DNA from 4 places in the Sinorhizobium sp. NG07B genome. Region 4 is predicted to be linked to each of the others. Evidence: predicted binding sites of a transcription regulator. Region 4 holds the regulator's gene; each other region holds the start of a gene.
What was found. The regulator HrcA, encoded in region 4, represses chaperone genes, less so after heat shock. The targets are predictions, from matches to a motif close to GTTAGCACTCNCNNNNNGNGAGTGCTAAC.
Positions count from the first base shown of each region.

Region 1 (4,211 bases), on a different contig from region 4:
AATGCCGGAGGTTGCGGTCTGACCCAGTCCGAACGGGTTGCCGATCGCAACAACGGAGTCGCCGACCCGGAGAGCATTGGAATCGCCCAAGGGCAGCGCCGTCAGCTTTTCAGCCTCGATCTTCAGCAAAGCAATATCGGTTGCCTGATCGCTGCCCACCAGTTCAGCGGTGAAGCGACGGCGGTCCTTCAGCGTCACCGCAATCTCGCCGGCGTCGGCGACGACGTGGTGGTTGGTGAGGATATAGCCATTTTCGGCGTCAACGATGACGCCGGAACCGGCGCTCAGCCGCTGCTGCTGCTCAGGCAGGTTGAAATAGCGGCGGAAAAACGGATCATTATACAGAGGGTTGGTTTCGGCAGGTGTGCGAGACCTCACAGCAATGTTGACGACCGCCGGCGTGATCTCTTCCAGGACGTCAGCGAGCGACCGTTGAGTGCTTGATGAAAGGGCGGCCTGCGGCTGCGCCGCCGGCAGCGGCCCAGAAACCATAACGAGAACGAGTGCGGCGAATACGCCAACAAATTTCGACGAACGCGTGGTCATTTTTGGCCCCGATTTTGTTAGATCCTCCTTCGGAGCGGGCTGACGGGCCTCGGGTCCGGCCTCCTTGGAGCCGATCTCGGGCTCCTGCCGCCCTGCTGCAAACCATGTTCGAACGCTTCACCCATCGAGGGGCAAGCCATGGTTCGATGGGTCCGCGCCCCTGAGGCGCGAACCCATCGCTTCCGTCAGAAGTCCATACCTCCAGGCGGCATCGGCGGAACCGGCGCCTCCTTCTTCGGCTTCTCGGCGACCATTGCCTCGGTGGTAATCAGCAGCCCGGCGACCGAAGCGGCGTCCTGCAGCGCGGTTCGAACGACTTTGACCGGATCGATCACACCCTGCTCGTAAAGGTCACCGAACTCGTTGGTCTGGGCGTTCCAGCCATAGCCAAATTCGGATTTCTCGCGCAGCTTGCCGACGATTATCGAGCCTTCGGCACCCGCGTTCTCGGCGATCTGGCGCACCGGCGCTTCGATCGCACGGCGCACGATCTCGATGCCATGCCTCTGATCGGCGTTCTCGGTCTGAACGCCGTCCAGGGCCTTGACGGCTCGCAGCAAAGCGACGCCACCGCCGGGCAGCACGCCCTCCTCGACAGCCGCCCGCGTTGCATGCATTGCGTCATCGACGCGGTCCTTGCGTTCCTTGACTTCGACCTCGGTCGAGCCCCCCACGCGGATCACGGCAACACCGCCGGCGAGCTTGGCGAGACGCTCCTGCAGCTTCTCGCGATCATAGTCCGAGGTGGTCTCCTCGATCTGCGCCTTGATCTGGGCGACGCGACCCTGGATCTCCGTCTTCGAACCAGCGCCGTCGACGATGGTCGTGTTTTCCTTCTCGACAACCACCTTCTTGGCGCGGCCGAGCATTTCGAGCGTGACGTTCTCGAGCTTGATGCCGAGATCCTCGGAGATCGCAGTACCGCCGGTCAGAATGGCGATGTCCTCGAGCATGGCCTTGCGGCGGTCGCCAAAACCAGGCGCTTTCACTGCAGCGACCTTCAGGCCGCCACGCAGCTTGTTGACGACGAGCGTGGCGAGCGCTTCACCCTCGACGTCCTCGGCGATAATCAGCAGCGGTTTGCCGGATTGAACGACAGATTCGAGAACCGGAAGCAGCGCCTGCAGATTGGACAGCTTCTTCTCGTGGATGAGCACATAGGGCTCCTCCAGCTCGACGCGCATCTTTTCGGGATTGGTCACGAAATAGGGCGAGAGGTAACCGCGGTCGAACTGCATGCCCTCCACGACTTCGAGCTCCGTGACCGCGGTCTTGGCTTCTTCGACCGTGATCACTCCTTCGTTGCCGACCTTTTCCATCGCTTCTGCGAGGAAGCGGCCAATCTCCGTGTCGCCATTGGCCGAGATGGTGCCGACCTGGGCGATCTCATCGTTTCTGGTGACTTTGCGGGCATTGCTGCGCAGCTCCTCGACCACAGCCTCCACCGCCTTGTCGACGCCACGCTTGAGGTCCATCGGGTTCATTCCCGAGGCCACGGCTTTCGCTCCCTCCTTGACGATCGCCTGGGCGAGAACCGTTGCCGTGGTGGTGCCGTCGCCGGCGATGTCACTGGTCTTTGATGCCACTTCGCGCACCATCTGGGCGCCCATGTTCTCGAACTTGTCCTCAAGCTCGATCTCCTTGGCGACGGTGACGCCGTCCTTGGTGATCCGTGGAGCGCCGAACGATTTGTCGAGCACCACATTGCGACCCTTCGGGCCCAACGTCACCTTCACCGCATTGGCGAGAATGTCGACGCCGCGAAGCATCTTCTCGCGGGCTTCCGTATGGAATCTCACTTCCTTGGCAGCCATTTTTTCTACTCCTCCAATTGGCCCGGCTCTCAGGCGGCCTTCTTCGCCGAGGCTTCGTTCTCGATCACGCCCATGACGTCGGATTCCTTCATGATCAGAAGCTCCTCACCATTGAGCTTGATTTCTGTACCGGACCATTTACCGAACAGGATGCGATCGCCGGCTTTGACGTCGAGCTCGACGAGCTTGCCGCTGTCATCGCGTGCGCCCGGGCCGACGGCGATGACCTCGCCTTCCTGCGGCTTTTCCTTCGCCGTATCGGGGATGATGATGCCGCCGGCCGTCTTTTCCTCGGCTACAATGCGGCGGACCAGGATGCGGTCATGCAGGGGACGGAACGTCATGTCGCTTACCTCGTGGACAAACAGATTTCTTAGAAGCTCCTCCGCGCCGCATCCGGCTCGAATCCGACGCGGGACGCACGATGTTTTGGCATCGCGCCAATCGATCTGGTTTCTGATTTTTCGAGTTTCAAGAGGGCGGCGCAATTTTTTAGCACTCGATCCATGTGAGTGCTAATCCCATGAATTTATAGCTTCATTTCCCGCCACCCCCTTGACGTAACGCGGTGGGATCCCCAACTCATTTCTGCCGACGCCCCATTGGGGTCGGCCTGGTCAGGGAGCGCCGAGCTTCTTGGCGCTTCCTCGTATCTATGTTGCTCTACGGAGGATGTAGCTATGAGAACAAGCCTCGACTTTACCCCCTTCTACAGGTCGAGCATCGGCTTCGATCGCATGTTCGATCTGCTGGAAAACGCCAGTCTGAACGCTGAAAACTGGCCGCCCTACAACATCGTGAAACTTGGCGAAGATTCCTACCGAATCGAAATCGCGGTAGCGGGATTTGCCGAAGACGACCTGACGATCACCCATGAGGCGAACATGCTCATGGTCAACGGCGCCAAGTCCAAGGATGAGGAGGCACAGTACCTCCATCAGGGGCTCGCCGTACGGCCGTTCGAGCGTAAATTCGAACTCGCCGATCATGTCTTTGTCGAGGGCGCAAAGCTCGAAAACGGGTTGCTTGTCATTAATCTCAGGAGGGAGATCCCTGAGGAGATGAAGCCACATCGGATCACCATCCAAACCGAAGTGACCAAGCCCGCTTCGAAGCAGATCGAAGGCGACAAGGCAGCCTAAACCGGCGCGCGCCGCTCGAGCCTCGGCTGCTTTCGAAGGCGAGGGCCGGGAGAGAGCGCAAAAAAAGGAGTGAACGAAACCGAAGAAAGGATGAAGCCATGAATGTACGTGACCTGATCCCCTGGAATCGTAGCAGCAGCCAGGTTCCAAGCGCCTTTCGCGGCGATGACCTAGATCCGTTCCTTTCGCTGCACCGCAATGTAAACCGGCTGTTTGACGACGTCTTCCGCGGTTTTGGCCAGCCCTCGTTGTTCGGTGCTGCGACGTCCTTCAATGGCTCGTGGCCGACAGTGGAGATCGAGGAGAACGACAACGAGATCCGCGTGACAGCGGAGGTGCCGGGGATTGATCCAGACGATGTCGAGGTGCTGCTGGACGATGGTGTGCTAACGCTTCGCGGCGAGAAGAAATCGGAAACGGAGGACAATGGCCGCCGGTTCACAGAGCGCTACTACGGGCGCTTCGAACGGCGGCTGGCTCTTGGTGGCCAGGTCGATGAGAATAAGGTCGCCGCAACGTTCAGGAACGGCCTGCTCTCGGTGACACTGCCTAAGACCGTGAAGGCGCGAGCCAACGTCAAGCGGATCAGCATCGATAAAGCCAAATAGTACCGTCGCCGCCGGCCGGGTCGATTGCCCGGCCGGCTATTCTGGTGACGACAACCTATCTCATGACGGGACGCCGTTCTCGACAGGAAAGCTCTCGTAGC
Region 1 covers NZ_NWTD01000006.1:232,159-236,369, forward strand. The annotation lists gene CO664_RS20855 (Do family serine endopeptidase) at 1-546, opposite strand, end outside; gene groL (chaperonin GroEL) at 732-2,360, opposite strand; gene CO664_RS20865 (co-chaperone GroES) at 2,390-2,704, opposite strand; gene CO664_RS20870 (Hsp20 family protein) at 3,041-3,502, shown strand; gene CO664_RS20875 (Hsp20/alpha crystallin family protein) at 3,601-4,110, shown strand.
Region 1: a site for HrcA is predicted at 2,852-2,880, ahead of CO664_RS20865 (co-chaperone GroES). Genes of this name have one in related genera too.

Region 2 (4,211 bases), on a different contig from region 4:
AGCAGGGCAACACCGCCACCCGGTACGATGCCTTCCTGAACGGCAGCGCGCGTCGCGTTGAGGGCGTCGTCGATGCGGTCCTTCTTTTCCTTCACTTCGACTTCCGTCGCACCGCCGACGCGAATAACGGCAACGCCGCCAGCGAGCTTGGCAAGGCGCTCCTGCAGCTTCTCACGGTCGTAGTCAGAAGTGGTTTCTTCGATCTGGGCCTTGATCTGGGCGACGCGGCCTTCGATGTCGGCCTTCTGGCCGGCGCCGTCGACGATCGTCGTGTTTTCCTTGGAGATCGAGACCTTCTTCGCACGGCCGAGCATGTCGAGCGTGACGTTTTCGAGCTTGATGCCGAGGTCCTCGGAGATCACCGTGCCGCCCGTCAGGATGGCGATGTCTTCGAGCATGGCCTTGCGGCGGTCGCCGAAGCCCGGGGCCTTGACGGCAGCGATCTTCAGGCCGCCGCGCAGCTTGTTGACGACGAGCGTTGCAAGCGCTTCGCCTTCGACGTCTTCAGCGATGATGAGGAGCGGCTTGCCGCTCTGAACGACGGCTTCGAGAACCGGGAGCATCGCCTGGAGGTTCGAGAGCTTCTTCTCGTGCAGGAGAATGAACGCGTCTTCGAGGTCGGCGACCATCTTTTCCGGGTTGGTGACGAAGTAGGGCGACAGGTAGCCGCGGTCGAACTGCATGCCTTCGACGACTTCGAGTTCGGTCTCGGCGGTCTTGGCTTCTTCAACCGTGATGACGCCTTCGTTGCCGACCTTCTGCATCGCTTCGGCGATGTCGAGGCCGATCTGCTTTTCACCGTTTGCCGAAATCGTGCCGACCTGGGCGACTTCTGCCGAGGTGTTGATCTTCTTGGCCTTGGCGAGCAGGTCCTTGACGACTTCGGTGACGGCGAGGTCGATGCCGCGCTTCAGGTCCATCGGGTTCATGCCGGCAGCAACGGCCTTGGCGCCTTCGCGAACGATCGCCTGGGCAAGAACGGTTGCGGTCGTGGTGCCGTCGCCGGCGATGTCGTTGGTCTTCGAAGCGACTTCGCGGACCATCTGGGCGCCCATGTTCTCGAACTTGTCTTCGAGTTCGATTTCCTTGGCGACCGAAACGCCGTCCTTGGTGATGCGCGGAGCGCCGAAGGACTTGTCGATAACGACGTTGCGGCCCTTCGGGCCGAGCGTCACCTTGACCGCATCGGCGAGGATGTCGACGCCGCGCAGCATCTTTTCGCGCGCGGTACGGCCGAACTTGACTTCTTTAGCTGCCATTTTTGAAAGCTCCTGGTTTCGAAGTTCCGGGACGCACCCGGTTTCAAATTACGGAAGTTGGGGTTGCGGGCCGATCAGCCGATGATGCCCATGATGTCGGCTTCCTTCATGATCAGAAGGTCTTCGCCGTTGATCTTGACTTCGGTGCCGGACCACTTGCCGAACAGGACGCGGTCACCAGCCTTGACGTCGAGCGGAACAACCTTGCCGCTTTCGTCACGGGCACCCGAACCGACAGCCACGATTTCGCCTTCTTGCGGCTTTTCCTTCGCGGTGTCCGGAATGATGATGCCGCCCTTGGTCTTTTCCTCAGACTCGACGCGGCGGACGACAACGCGGTCGTGCAGCGGACGGAAGTTGGTGCTTGCCATTGTCTAATCCCTCGATCAAATGACATTGCGGATCGTTCATCGATCCGGTGGATGGGTGTTAGCACTCCTGCTTAAAGAGTGCTAGCGCCGCCGAGATAAGGCTGGCTACCGAACGAGTCAAGGATCCGCTTCGAGATTTTTTTGCCGGCCGCGAGCGTTGACATGAAATGCCGTTTTTTGTTTGATGGATCTATGGGGTAAGCGAATGCCCCACGAGGCGTCATGCTGGAATTTCGCGTCCAACAGCTATCAAGGACGTCGTATCATGGCCTCGTTCAACTCCATCTCTCCTGAAAAACTTGCCCGGCTGGTCGGCACGCCGAAAGCTCCCGTCCTCATCGATGTTCGCGATGAGGACGATTTCACCGCCGATCCCCATCTCGTACCGTCCTCGTTCCACCGGACGCACGCCGATGCGCCCAAATGGGCGGACGAATACAAAGGACAGTGGGTCGTCGCGCTCTGCAAGCACGGCGGCAAGCTCAGCGAAGGCGTTGCCGCATGGCTTCGGCACGCCGGCGCGTCTGCGGAAATATTGGAAGGCGGTCTCGAAGCTTGGCGCGAGGCGGGTCTGCCTCTCGTCCCGGTGGCGAGCCTGCCGAATGCCGACCCTTCGGGCGGCTCGGTGTGGGTGACGCGATCCCGGCCGAAGATCGACCGCATCGCCTGCCCGTGGCTGATCCGCCGCTTCGTCGATCCGCGCGCCAGGTTCCTCTACGTCTCGCCGGCCGAGGTCGAGGCGGTCGGCGAACGCTTCGACGCAACGCCGTTCGACATCGAAGGCGTGTTCTGGAGCCACCGCGGCGACGATTGCACCTTCGACACGATGGTCAAGGAATTCCGCCTTTCCTTTCCCGCGCTCGAGCACGTCGCCCGGATCGTCCGCGGTGCCGACACGGACAGGCACGAGCTGGAACCGCAAGCGGCCGGTCTTCTCGCCGTATCGCTTGGCCTATCCCGAATGTATGCCGGCGACCTCGAACAGCTCGAGGCGGGGATGACTCTCTATGACGCGCTCTACCGCTGGGCGCGCGATGCGAGAGAGGAGAAGCACGATTGGGTATCGCACGGCGGCAAGGGGAAGCGGACGTGAACGACCAGGTATCGGCGGGCCTTCCGCCCGCCCATCCGACCTTTGCCGAAGCCGCGAAGGTCTGGGCAAGGATCGGCCTGTTGAGCTTCGGCGGGCCGGCCGGACAGATTGCGCTCATGCACCGGGAACTCGTCGAGGAGCGCCGCTGGATCTCGGAAAGCCGCTTCCTGCACGCGCTTAACTATTGCATGCTGCTGCCCGGCCCAGAGGCGCAACAACTCGCCACCTATATCGGCTGGCTCCTACACGGCACGCGCGGCGGGGTGGTGGCGGGCACGCTCTTCGTGATGCCGGGCTTTTTTGTCATCCTGGGCCTCTCGTCCGCCTATGCCCTGTTCCAGGAGACCAATTGGCTTGCGAGCCTCTTCTTCGGCCTTAAGGCCGCGGTGCTGGCGATCGTCATCGAGGCGCTGATCCGGCTTTCCCGCCGGGCGCTGAAAACCGGCTTCGATCGATGGCTCGCCATCCTGGCGTTCCTGGCGCTCTTCGTTTTCGCCGTGCCCTTTCCGCTGGTGGTCCTCGCGGCCGGCATCGCGGGCTATGTCGCTGCCCGCCATGCGCCGGCGCGGCGAGCGGCCGCGCATCAAGCGAAGGCTCCCGATCTTCCCTCCGTTATCGGCGCCGATTACCCCCACGGAAAGCCAAGCTGGGGGAGGGCGGCGGCAGTCATTGCCGTATGGGGCGCCCTCTGGCTGGCGCCCTTCCTCCTGATCGCGGCCATCGTCGGCGGACCGAATGTCTACACAGACATCGGCCTCTTCTTTTCGCAGATGGCGGTCGTCACTTTCGGCGGCGCCTATGCCGTTCTTGCCTATGTCGCACAGCAGGCGGTCGAGACCTATCACTGGCTGCGCCCCGGGGAGATGGTCGATGGCCTGGCGCTGGCGGAGACGACGCCGGGGCCGCTGGTGCTTGTGCTCGCCTTCGTCGGCTTCATGGGGGCGTACCGTGCGCCGATCGGTGTCGATGCGCTGACGTCGGGCGTGCTTGGCGCGACGCTTGCGACTTGGGTGACCTTCGTTCCGTGCTTTCTCTGGATCTTTCTCGGCGCGCCCTATGTCGAGCGGCTGCGCGCCAATGCGGCGCTCTCCGGTGCCCTGTCGGCGATCTCGGCGGCGGTCGCCGGCGTTATCCTCAACCTCGCCGTCTGGTTCGGCCTTCATGTCCTCTTTGGTCGCGTCGAGCGATTGGAGAGCGGCCCGCTCTCGCTTCCCTATCCGGATCCGGCGACGCTTCACCCTGCTGCTCTTTTCTTGACCGTCATTGCGGCCGTTTCGCTTTTCTGGTGGAAGCGCGGCATTTTCCAGACGCTCGCGATCTGTGCGGTGGCCGGCTGGTTGCTGATGCTTGTCTGATTGGCGGCATTTGCCGCCTATCTTGGGAACTGCGGCGTTTTTCTGTAGGCGAGGCTTGTATTCTTGGTCCTTCCTTGCGATGTCAGCCGGGAAGCCGAGTTTGCAGGAAGCCAGGATGGCCGTCAGGATCAAC
Region 2 covers NZ_NWTD01000004.1:74,076-78,286, forward strand. The annotation lists gene groL (chaperonin GroEL) at 1-1,259, opposite strand, end outside; gene groES (co-chaperone GroES) at 1,334-1,630, opposite strand; gene CO664_RS15030 (sulfurtransferase/chromate resistance protein) at 1,896-2,723, shown strand; gene chrA (chromate efflux transporter) at 2,720-4,078, shown strand; gene CO664_RS15040 (TIGR01459 family HAD-type hydrolase) at 4,194-4,211, shown strand, end outside.
Region 2: a site for HrcA is predicted at 1,688-1,716, ahead of groES (co-chaperone GroES). Genes of this name have one in related genera too.

Region 3 (4,211 bases), on a different contig from region 4:
CAAAATATGCGGGTCATGCAGCCGAATGTTTGCGGCACGTCGACTTCCACAGACAAGCCGGCGTTGAATGTTGCCCCCGCGCGACAAGTGCAGCGGCTTTATTCAGCCCCGTCGAGTGTCGCTGGAAATACCAACGACCCCGGCGGGGCCGAACAACCTTATTTGAAGCTCTCGGCTAGCCGAAGATGCGGAACGCGGCTGCAGGCGGGACTAGAAGTCCATTCCACCGCCGGGCGGCATTGCCGGCGGAGCTTCCTTCTTCGGCTTCTCGGCGATCATCGCTTCGGTGGTGACGAGCAGGCCGGCAATCGAGGCCGCATCCTGCAGCGCGGTGCGGACGACCTTGGCAGGATCGATCACGCCCATCGAGAAGAGATCGCCGAATTCCCCCGTCTGGGCATTCCAGCCATGGGAGAATTCCGCCTTCTCGCGCAGCTTGCCGACGATGATCGAGCCTTCCGCACCAGCGTTTTCCGCGATCTGGCGCGCCGGAGCTTCGATGGCGCGGCGAACGATCTCGACGCCGACCCTCTGGTCGTCATTGACGGTCTGCACGCCATCGAGAGCCTTGACTGCACGCAGAAGCGCCACGCCGCCACCCGGCAGGATGCCTTCCTCGACCGCCGCTCGGGTTGCATGCAGCGCATCGTCAACGCGGTCCTTGCGTTCCTTTACTTCGACTTCCGTCGAGCCGCCGACGCGGATGACCGCGACGCCACCGGCGAGCTTGGCGAGGCGCTCCTGCAACTTCTCGCGATCATAGTCGGACGTCGTCTCTTCAATTTGCGCCTTGATCTGCGCGACGCGGCCGTCGATGTCGGCTTTGGTGCCGGCGCCGTCGATGATCGTGGTGTTCTCCTTCTCGATCGAGACCTTCTTGGCGCGGCCGAGCATGTCGAGCGTGACGTTCTCCAGCTTGATCCCAAGGTCTTCGGAGATCACGGTGCCTGCCGTGAGGATTGCAATATCCTCGAGCATGACCTTGCGCCGGTCGCCGAAGCCAGGGGCCTTGACGGCCGCGACCTTCAGTCCGCCGCGCAGCTTGTTGACGACGAGGGTGGCAAGCGCCTCGCCTTCGACATCCTCGGCGATGATGAGGAGCGGCTTGCCCGATTGTACGGCAGCTTCGAGAACAGGCAGCATCGCCTGCAGGTTGGAGAGCTTCTTTTCGTGGATCAAGATGTAGGGTTCCTCGAACTCTACCCGCATCTTATCCTGGTTGGTTATGAAATAGGGTGAGATGTAACCCCGGTCGAACTGCATTCCCTCGACCACCTCAAGTTCCGTCTCCGCGGTCTTGGCTTCCTCGACGGTGATCACGCCGTCATTGCCGACCTTCTCCATTGCTTCGGCGAGGTAACGGCCGATGCCCGCATCACCGTTTGCCGAGATGGTGCCGACCTGGGCGATTTCCTCATTCTTCGAAACTTCCCGCGCTTTGGCTTTCAGCTCGGCAACGAGCGTGTCGACGGCGAGGTCGATGCCTCGTTTCAAGTCCATCGGGTTCATGCCGGAAGCAACGGCCTTTGCGCCCTCCCTGACGATCGCCTGCGCGAGCACCGTCGCGGTCGTGGTGCCGTCGCCGGCGATGTCACTCGTTTTCGAGGCCACCTCGCGCAGCATCTGCGCACCCATGTTCTCGAACTTGTCCTCAAGCTCGATCTCCTTCGCCACGGTAACGCCATCCTTGGTGATGCGCGGGGCGCCGAACGATTTGTCGATGACGACATTGCGGCCTTTTGGCCCCAGCGTCACCTTTACTGCGTTGGCAAGCGTATCGACGCCGCGCAACATGCGATCTCGGGCATCGGAATGGAATTTTACGTCTTTTGCACCCATGGTTCACTCCTTCGCTGAATTCTGGTCAGTGGCAGCTCTCAGGCGGCCTTTTTATCCGCGCCCAAATCTTCGATGATGCCGAGCACGTCGGCTTCCTTGAGGATCAGCAGGTCCTCGCCGTCGATCTTGATCTCCGTGCCCGACCATTTGCCGAAGAGCACGCGATCTCCGACCTTGACGTCCAACGCGACGAGTTGACCTTGCTCATTGCGAGCACCCGGGCCGACGGCGATCACCTCGCCTTCCTGTGGTTTCTCCTTGGCTGTATCGGGGATGATGATGCCGGCTTTGGTTTTCTCTTCGGACGAGACGCGGCGGACAAGAATGCGATCGTGAAGCGGTTGGAACTTCATGCCTTCCTCCTGGATAAAATCAATCGACGATGCTCTTCGCCGGACGAATGCACTGCGGACGGGCAAGGCCGCTCCGGCTACTGGCAGCGGTTGATTCTGGTTCAGTTGAAAACTGAATTCAAGAGTTTTTAGCACTCTTTGGTCGAGAGTGCTAAAGTGACGCAGCCAACCGATGGAGCTTGGCTCACACGGACATCGAGAGGCCATACGAGCCCTGGTCGATTGAGAAGCGGCTTAACCTACCAGTTGGCTCGCCCGGCACTTGGGCAGAAGGCCGCCTTGCGTCGAGGAAACAATGTCGAGGATTTCAAAAGAGGCGGCGGCAACACCGTCTTCATGGAAGGCGGGCGATGAGGAGGCGCAGTTGTCGGGAGCAGCGCCTCATCGCGCGGCGGATTTAGCGAATGACGCGACTAAAGCACGGATCCAGAGGTTCCTGGGCACGCGGCGAGACCATACGCGACGCCTCCTCTACGAGCATCTCACGCAGCCAACGACTTGCCGGATCACTATCGTGTGGGGCGGGCCATTGGATTGCTTCGATAAACGGGGGAAGTGGCAGCGGAACCTCGACGATCTGCAGGGGTATTGTTTTTGCGAAAAGCTGCGCCAACCGTAAGGGCATGGTTCCTATCCGCTCAGTGCCCAACAGCATGGGCGGGATCATGCTGAAACCCTGCACTGCGACCTCGACACGTTTCTTGAAACCATGCTCGAGCAAATACCGTTCCTCGAACGAGGGCAACCGCGTATTTCCGAACTTCACCGCAACGTGGCCCATAGACATGTACCTCTCGAATGTGAGCGGCTCCGACAGCTGCTTGTTGGAGCGGCAACCGACGCACACAAATTTATCCTCGAACAGTGCTGAGTGAGGATGCTGCGACATGAACGCTTCCGGCATGATCAGAAAATCGATTTCGCCTCGCCGCAGTAGCTCCTCGAAGTCGTCCGCAACCGGCAGACAATCGAAGCTGACGCCGGGAGCTTCCCGCGCCGCACGCTCCACCACCTTTTCGAAAAGCACGAGCGTGACGTAATCGGAGAGCACGATTTTAAAGCGGCGATCTGAGTGGGCCGGTTTAAACGGCTCCCAGGAAACAATGGAGTGCTGGATCTGCAGCAGAGCCTCGCGCACCGCGGGGGCGAGCCCTTCCGCACGCGGCGTCGGGATAAATTCGCGCCCCGCCATTGCAAACAGCTCATCACGAAAATAGCTGCGCAGCCGGGCAACGGCCGCGCTCATCGCCGGCTGACTGAGATTGATGCGGCGCGCCGCCGCCGTGAGGTTGCGCTCGGTCATCAAAGCATCGAGCGCGACGAGGAGATTTAGATCAAGGCCCTTGAACCGCATGCTTCATCTATCCATAACGTGGATGGTTGCCATCCCAAATTGCCAGCATTCTTTATTAGTAATACAAATTGTTCGAAATCAAGGCAGCCGCCGCCACATTCATGCAGGGTAACCCGAGCTGGTCGGATAACCCTTCGGTCGCCTTCGCTGCCGTCTAGCCGCGCGCACGACAAAGCCGTCCAAGTCCACAGGGGAGACAGACAGAACATTCGCTGGAAGTTGCTTTTGAATTATGCCTGCTACGCCCTTTATCACCACTTACGTTGAGCTGGGCCGCATGGAGTCTCGGCCGAGCCGTTAGGGCGTGACCGCGTTGATCGCAGGGATGATCTTGTCTCCCCAAAGTTCAATTTGCCTCAGCATCGTCTTGTGGTCGAAATCGCCCAATTGCGTCTGAACGGCAATCTGAGTGGGTTTCAGCACACTAATTTCTTCAAGCAGGCGATCGATCACCCGATTCACATTACCGATCGGCAGGTTCTCGCGCATGCTCTCGAACGAGAGGTCCTGTTTCGTCGGGACTTCCTCAAGTAGATAACCGTCCTGGCTCTGCTGGCGGCGCTGTTGCAACGCTTCAGATAGCCGGCGCTGAAAGCGGGCGTTGTCGAGATAGCTGTTGATCTCCGCCTCGTGGTCACTGGCATAGCAGCAGCGCAGCAGTGATA
Region 3 covers NZ_NWTD01000012.1:132,043-136,253, reverse strand. The annotation lists gene groL (chaperonin GroEL) at 211-1,839, opposite strand; gene groES (co-chaperone GroES) at 1,878-2,192, opposite strand; gene nodD2 (transcriptional regulator NodD2) at 2,590-3,546, opposite strand; gene CO664_RS26010 (LLM class flavin-dependent oxidoreductase) at 3,844-4,211, opposite strand, start outside.
Region 3: a site for HrcA is predicted at 2,320-2,348, ahead of groES (co-chaperone GroES). Genes of this name have one in related genera too.

Region 4 (4,211 bases):
CGGTGTAGACGCCGGGAGCGCCGCCGAGCGCATCGATGGCAAGGCCCGAATCGTCCGAAAGTGCCGGCAGGCCGGAGGCTTTGGCAGAGGCGAGCGCCTTGATCGTCGCGTTCTCCTCGAAGGTCGTGCCGGTCTCGTCCGGCTCGATGAAATTGAGATCGGCGGCCGATTTTGCCTCGAAGCCGAGCGGTCCGATCAGGTCACGGATTTCGCGGATCTTGCCGGCATTGTGGCTTGCGACCACGAGTGTCTTGTCAACCAGTTTGCGCATTCGAGTTTCGTTCCGTCCAAACGTTCAAAGCGTCATCAATCGAGGGCCCAGAGGCCGGGCTCCGCGCATTCAAGGCTGTTTCCGGCCGGGTCGCGGAAGTAGAAGGAGCGGGCGCCGTTCGGCCAGCGGATGTCCGCCTCGATCGCAATCCCTGCCGCCTCCAGCTTCGCCTTCCAGGCGTCGAGCGCCTGTCCGCCGACGCGGAAACACATGTGCCCCTTGCCTTGCGTGCCATGCGGCGGCACCGGCAATGCGCCGGCCACGGGCGGCTTTATCGTTTCCGCCGGGTTGAAGATCAGCAGCACCCCGTCGCCGCAGCGGAAGAAGACGTGACGATTGCCGACGCGGGTGATTCGCGTCAGTCCGAGCACGTTGCCGTAGAATGCCTCGGCCGCATCGAGATCGTGCGCATAGAGTGCGGTTTCGAGGATGCCCTCAAGAGCCGGAGCCAATGCCAATCCTCTCCTCTGTCAGCCAAAGCGGGCGCGCGCGCCCCGCCTACCGCTAGCCGGCGATCGCCTGCTTCTGCAGCGCCACGAGCTCGGCGATGCCGTCCTTGGCGAGTTGCATCAGGCTTGCGAACTCTTCCTCGCTGAAGGGTTTTCCTTCCGCCGTTCCCTGGATCTCGACGAGACCGCCGCTGCCCGTCATGACGAAATTGGCGTCGGTTTCAGCGGCCGAGTCTTCCAGATAGTCGAGGTCGACCACCGCCTGGTTGGCGAAGATGCCGCAGGAGATGGCGGCGACATGGTCCTTGAGCACCCTCTCGACCTTGATCATGTTGCGCGCTTCCATCCATTTCAGGCAGTCGTGCAGGGCAATCCAGGCGCCGGTGATCGAGGCGGTTCGGGTGCCGCCATCCGCCTGGAGCACGTCGCAGTCGATCGAAATCTGCCGCTCGCCGAGCGCCGGCAGATCGACGACGGCCCGGAGCGAACGGCCGATCAGCCGCTGGATCTCCTGTGTGCGGCCGCTCTGTCTGCCGGCGGCCGCCTCGCGTTTCATCCGCTCGCCGGTCGCCCGCGGCAGCATCCCGTATTCCGCCGTGATCCAGCCCTTGCCGCCGTTGCGCAGCCAGGCGGGGACCTTCTCTTCGAGACTCGCGGTACAGAGCACGTGCGTGTCGCCGAAGCGCACCAGACAGGACCCTTCCGCATGCTTGGAGAAATTGCGCTCGAAGGAAACCTTGCGCATTTGGTCGGTTTTTCTGCCGGATGGCCGCATCTTCAACTCCTGTGTTCTCAGCAGCCTTCTAGATCATGGCGCCCCCAAAGGGAACCGCCTGATATCGGGCCGGGACGGTGATTTTTCCCTTTTGCCATTGCCCCGGCGGATCACTATATTCTTCGGCGACACGAACGGTTGTTTGCATGGAGTGACATGGTACTGCGCAACCCTCAAAAGCAGGGGATCGCATCGACGCTGGACGAGCGCTCCGGCGAGATCTTCCGCCGCATCGTGGAAACCTATCTGGAAAGCGGCGAGCCGCTCGGTTCACGCAATCTCTCCCGCCTCCTGCCGATGTCGCTGTCGCCCGCCTCGGTGCGTAACGTGATGAGCGATCTCGAGGATCTGGGGCTCATTTATTCGCCGCATGTCAGTGCGGGCCGCTTGCCGACCCAGACAGGCCTGCGCTTCTTCGTCGATGCTTTCATGCAGGTCGGCAACCTTTCCGCCGAGGAGCGGACCTCGATCGAGCGGCAGGTGCGGCGGGACCAACCGGTCGAAAGTCTTCTCACTGAGGCAAGCCAGATGCTTTCCGGCATGTCCCGCGGCGCCGGCCTCGTCATCACCACCAAAAGCGATCCGGTGCTGAAACACGTCGAATTCATCCGGCTCGCGCCAACCAAGGCGCTTGCGGTCCTCGTCGGCGATCACGACCAGGTGGAGAACCGCATCATCGAGCTGCCGGCGGGCGTCACCAGCGCGCAGCTCACCGAGGCGGCGAACTTCGTCAATGCCCATCTTGCCGGGCAGACCATTCCGGAACTGCGCGCCCAGCTCGAAAAGGTCAAGAAGACCGTGCGCGGCGAACTCGACGCGCTGTCGCAGGACCTGGTCGAGCGTGGCCTTGCGATCTGGTCGGGCAGCGAGGGCGACGAGAAGCCGGCGCGCCTGATCGTGCGCGGACGTGCCAACCTGCTCGAGGGCCTGGAAGGAAGCGAGGACATCGAGCGGCTGCGCATGCTGTTCGACGATCTCGAAAAGAAGGACAGCCTGATCGAGCTTCTCAATCTTGCCGAAAGCGGTCCGGGTGTGCGCATCTTCATCGGCTCGGAAAACAAGCTGTTTTCGCTCTCCGGATCGTCGCTGATCGTCGCACCCTATCGCGACAGCGACGACCGGATCGTCGGCGCCGTCGGCGTCATCGGCCCGACGCGGCTCAATTACTCCCGGATCGTGCCCATGGTCGATTACACCGCCCAGCTCATGTCGCGACTGTCGCGCTGAGCGAATCCTTTTGGACGAATAGACCGATTGGACCCTTGATTTTTCGGGCTCAAACCTCGATATCGGCTTCAAATCCAGGCAACAGAACGTTCAAGCAAAGCGACTTCCGCTGGTTTGATGATGCCGAACACGCCAAAGACAAGACATTCGGAGACCGTCATGACCGACGAAACGAACAAGAACGGAGCTGAGGCCGCAGCGCCGGAAGAGGTTGCAAAGGCCGCCGCGCCGGACGCGGTGGAGAAGCCGGAGGCCGAGACTTCTGCCGCTGCGCCGGACCCGCTGGAGCTCGCCAAGGCCGAAAGTGCGGAGCTGCGCGATAAATATCTTCGCCTCGCCGCCGAGATGGACAATCTGCGCCGGCGCACCGAGCGCGAGGTGAAGGACGCCAAGTCTTATTCCGTCGCCGGCTTTGCGCGTGACATGCTGGCCGTCTCCGACAATCTGCGCCGCGCGCTGGAAGCCATTCCGGCCGAAGCAAGGGAATCCGCCGATGCCGGCCTCGCCGCGCTGATCGAAGGCGTCGAGATGACCGAGCGCTCCATGCTGGCGGCGCTCGAGCGCCACGGCGTCAAGCAGCTGGACCCGACCGGCCAGAAATTCGATCCGAACTTCCACCAGGCGATGTTCGAGGTTCCGAACACCGAGGTTCCGAACAACACGGTCGTCCAGGTGGTCCAGGCCGGCTACACGATCGGCGAGCGCGTGTTGCGCCCGGCCATGGTCGGCGTCGCCAAGGGTGGCCCGAAGGTCGCCGCCGCGGAAAGCGAGACGCCTGCCGCCTGAGGGCGGAGGAGGTTGGATCTGACCGACGCAGTCGAAAATGCGCAGAAAGAAATCTGCGCGAAATACGGCACGGCTTACTACCTTTCACCACCAGGGATGAAGGTAGGGATCGCTCTGAACGGCTGGGATGGTAAAACGCCCATAAATGGCTTGCGTCATCCGCCCGAAGGCGACACCACCGGCTGGTATATATGGGCCGGTGAAATGCTATCTGCGGACACGGATTTCTTTAAACCACTGCATGTGCGGCATTTGGCTGGTTGGTATCCTGAGATTCAGAAGTATCTTGCTTTGCCGCCCGGATGGCGATTTCTGATTAGCGGGAATTATGAGGATGTTTGGTACAACGGGTCGTTATTGAGCGTCTGATATTTTGGTGTGCTGCTTGCCCGGGCTCAGTGCCGCAGCTATTCCTCCGACCCGCGTTTGGAGCGACCGCGTAAGGTGAAGCGGCGTTTGACGTTGCTTGCTTGCAAACGACCTCGCAGGGGTCCTACCCAAAAAGCTGCCGGAGATGGTCGTTCAGGAAGCGGCCCTCCGGATCGACCTTCGCCCGTAGCGCCCGGAAATCGCCGGAGCGCGGATAGAGCGCCGTCACGTCTTCGGCGCCCAAGAAGTGCAGCTTGCCCCAATGCGGGCGCGAGCCATATTGGCGCAGGATCGTGTCGACGTCCTTCAGATAGTCCCAATAGTCGGTGCCCGG
Region 4 covers NZ_NWTD01000001.1:230,802-235,012, forward strand. The annotation lists gene rdgB (RdgB/HAM1 family non-canonical purine NTP pyrophosphatase) at 1-271, opposite strand, end outside; gene CO664_RS01190 (VOC family protein) at 307-723, opposite strand; gene rph (ribonuclease PH) at 776-1,495, opposite strand; gene hrcA (heat-inducible transcriptional repressor HrcA) at 1,652-2,722, shown strand; gene grpE (nucleotide exchange factor GrpE) at 2,882-3,508, shown strand; gene CO664_RS01210 (hypothetical protein) at 3,521-3,877, shown strand; gene CO664_RS01215 (D-arabinono-1,4-lactone oxidase) at 4,002-4,211, opposite strand, start outside.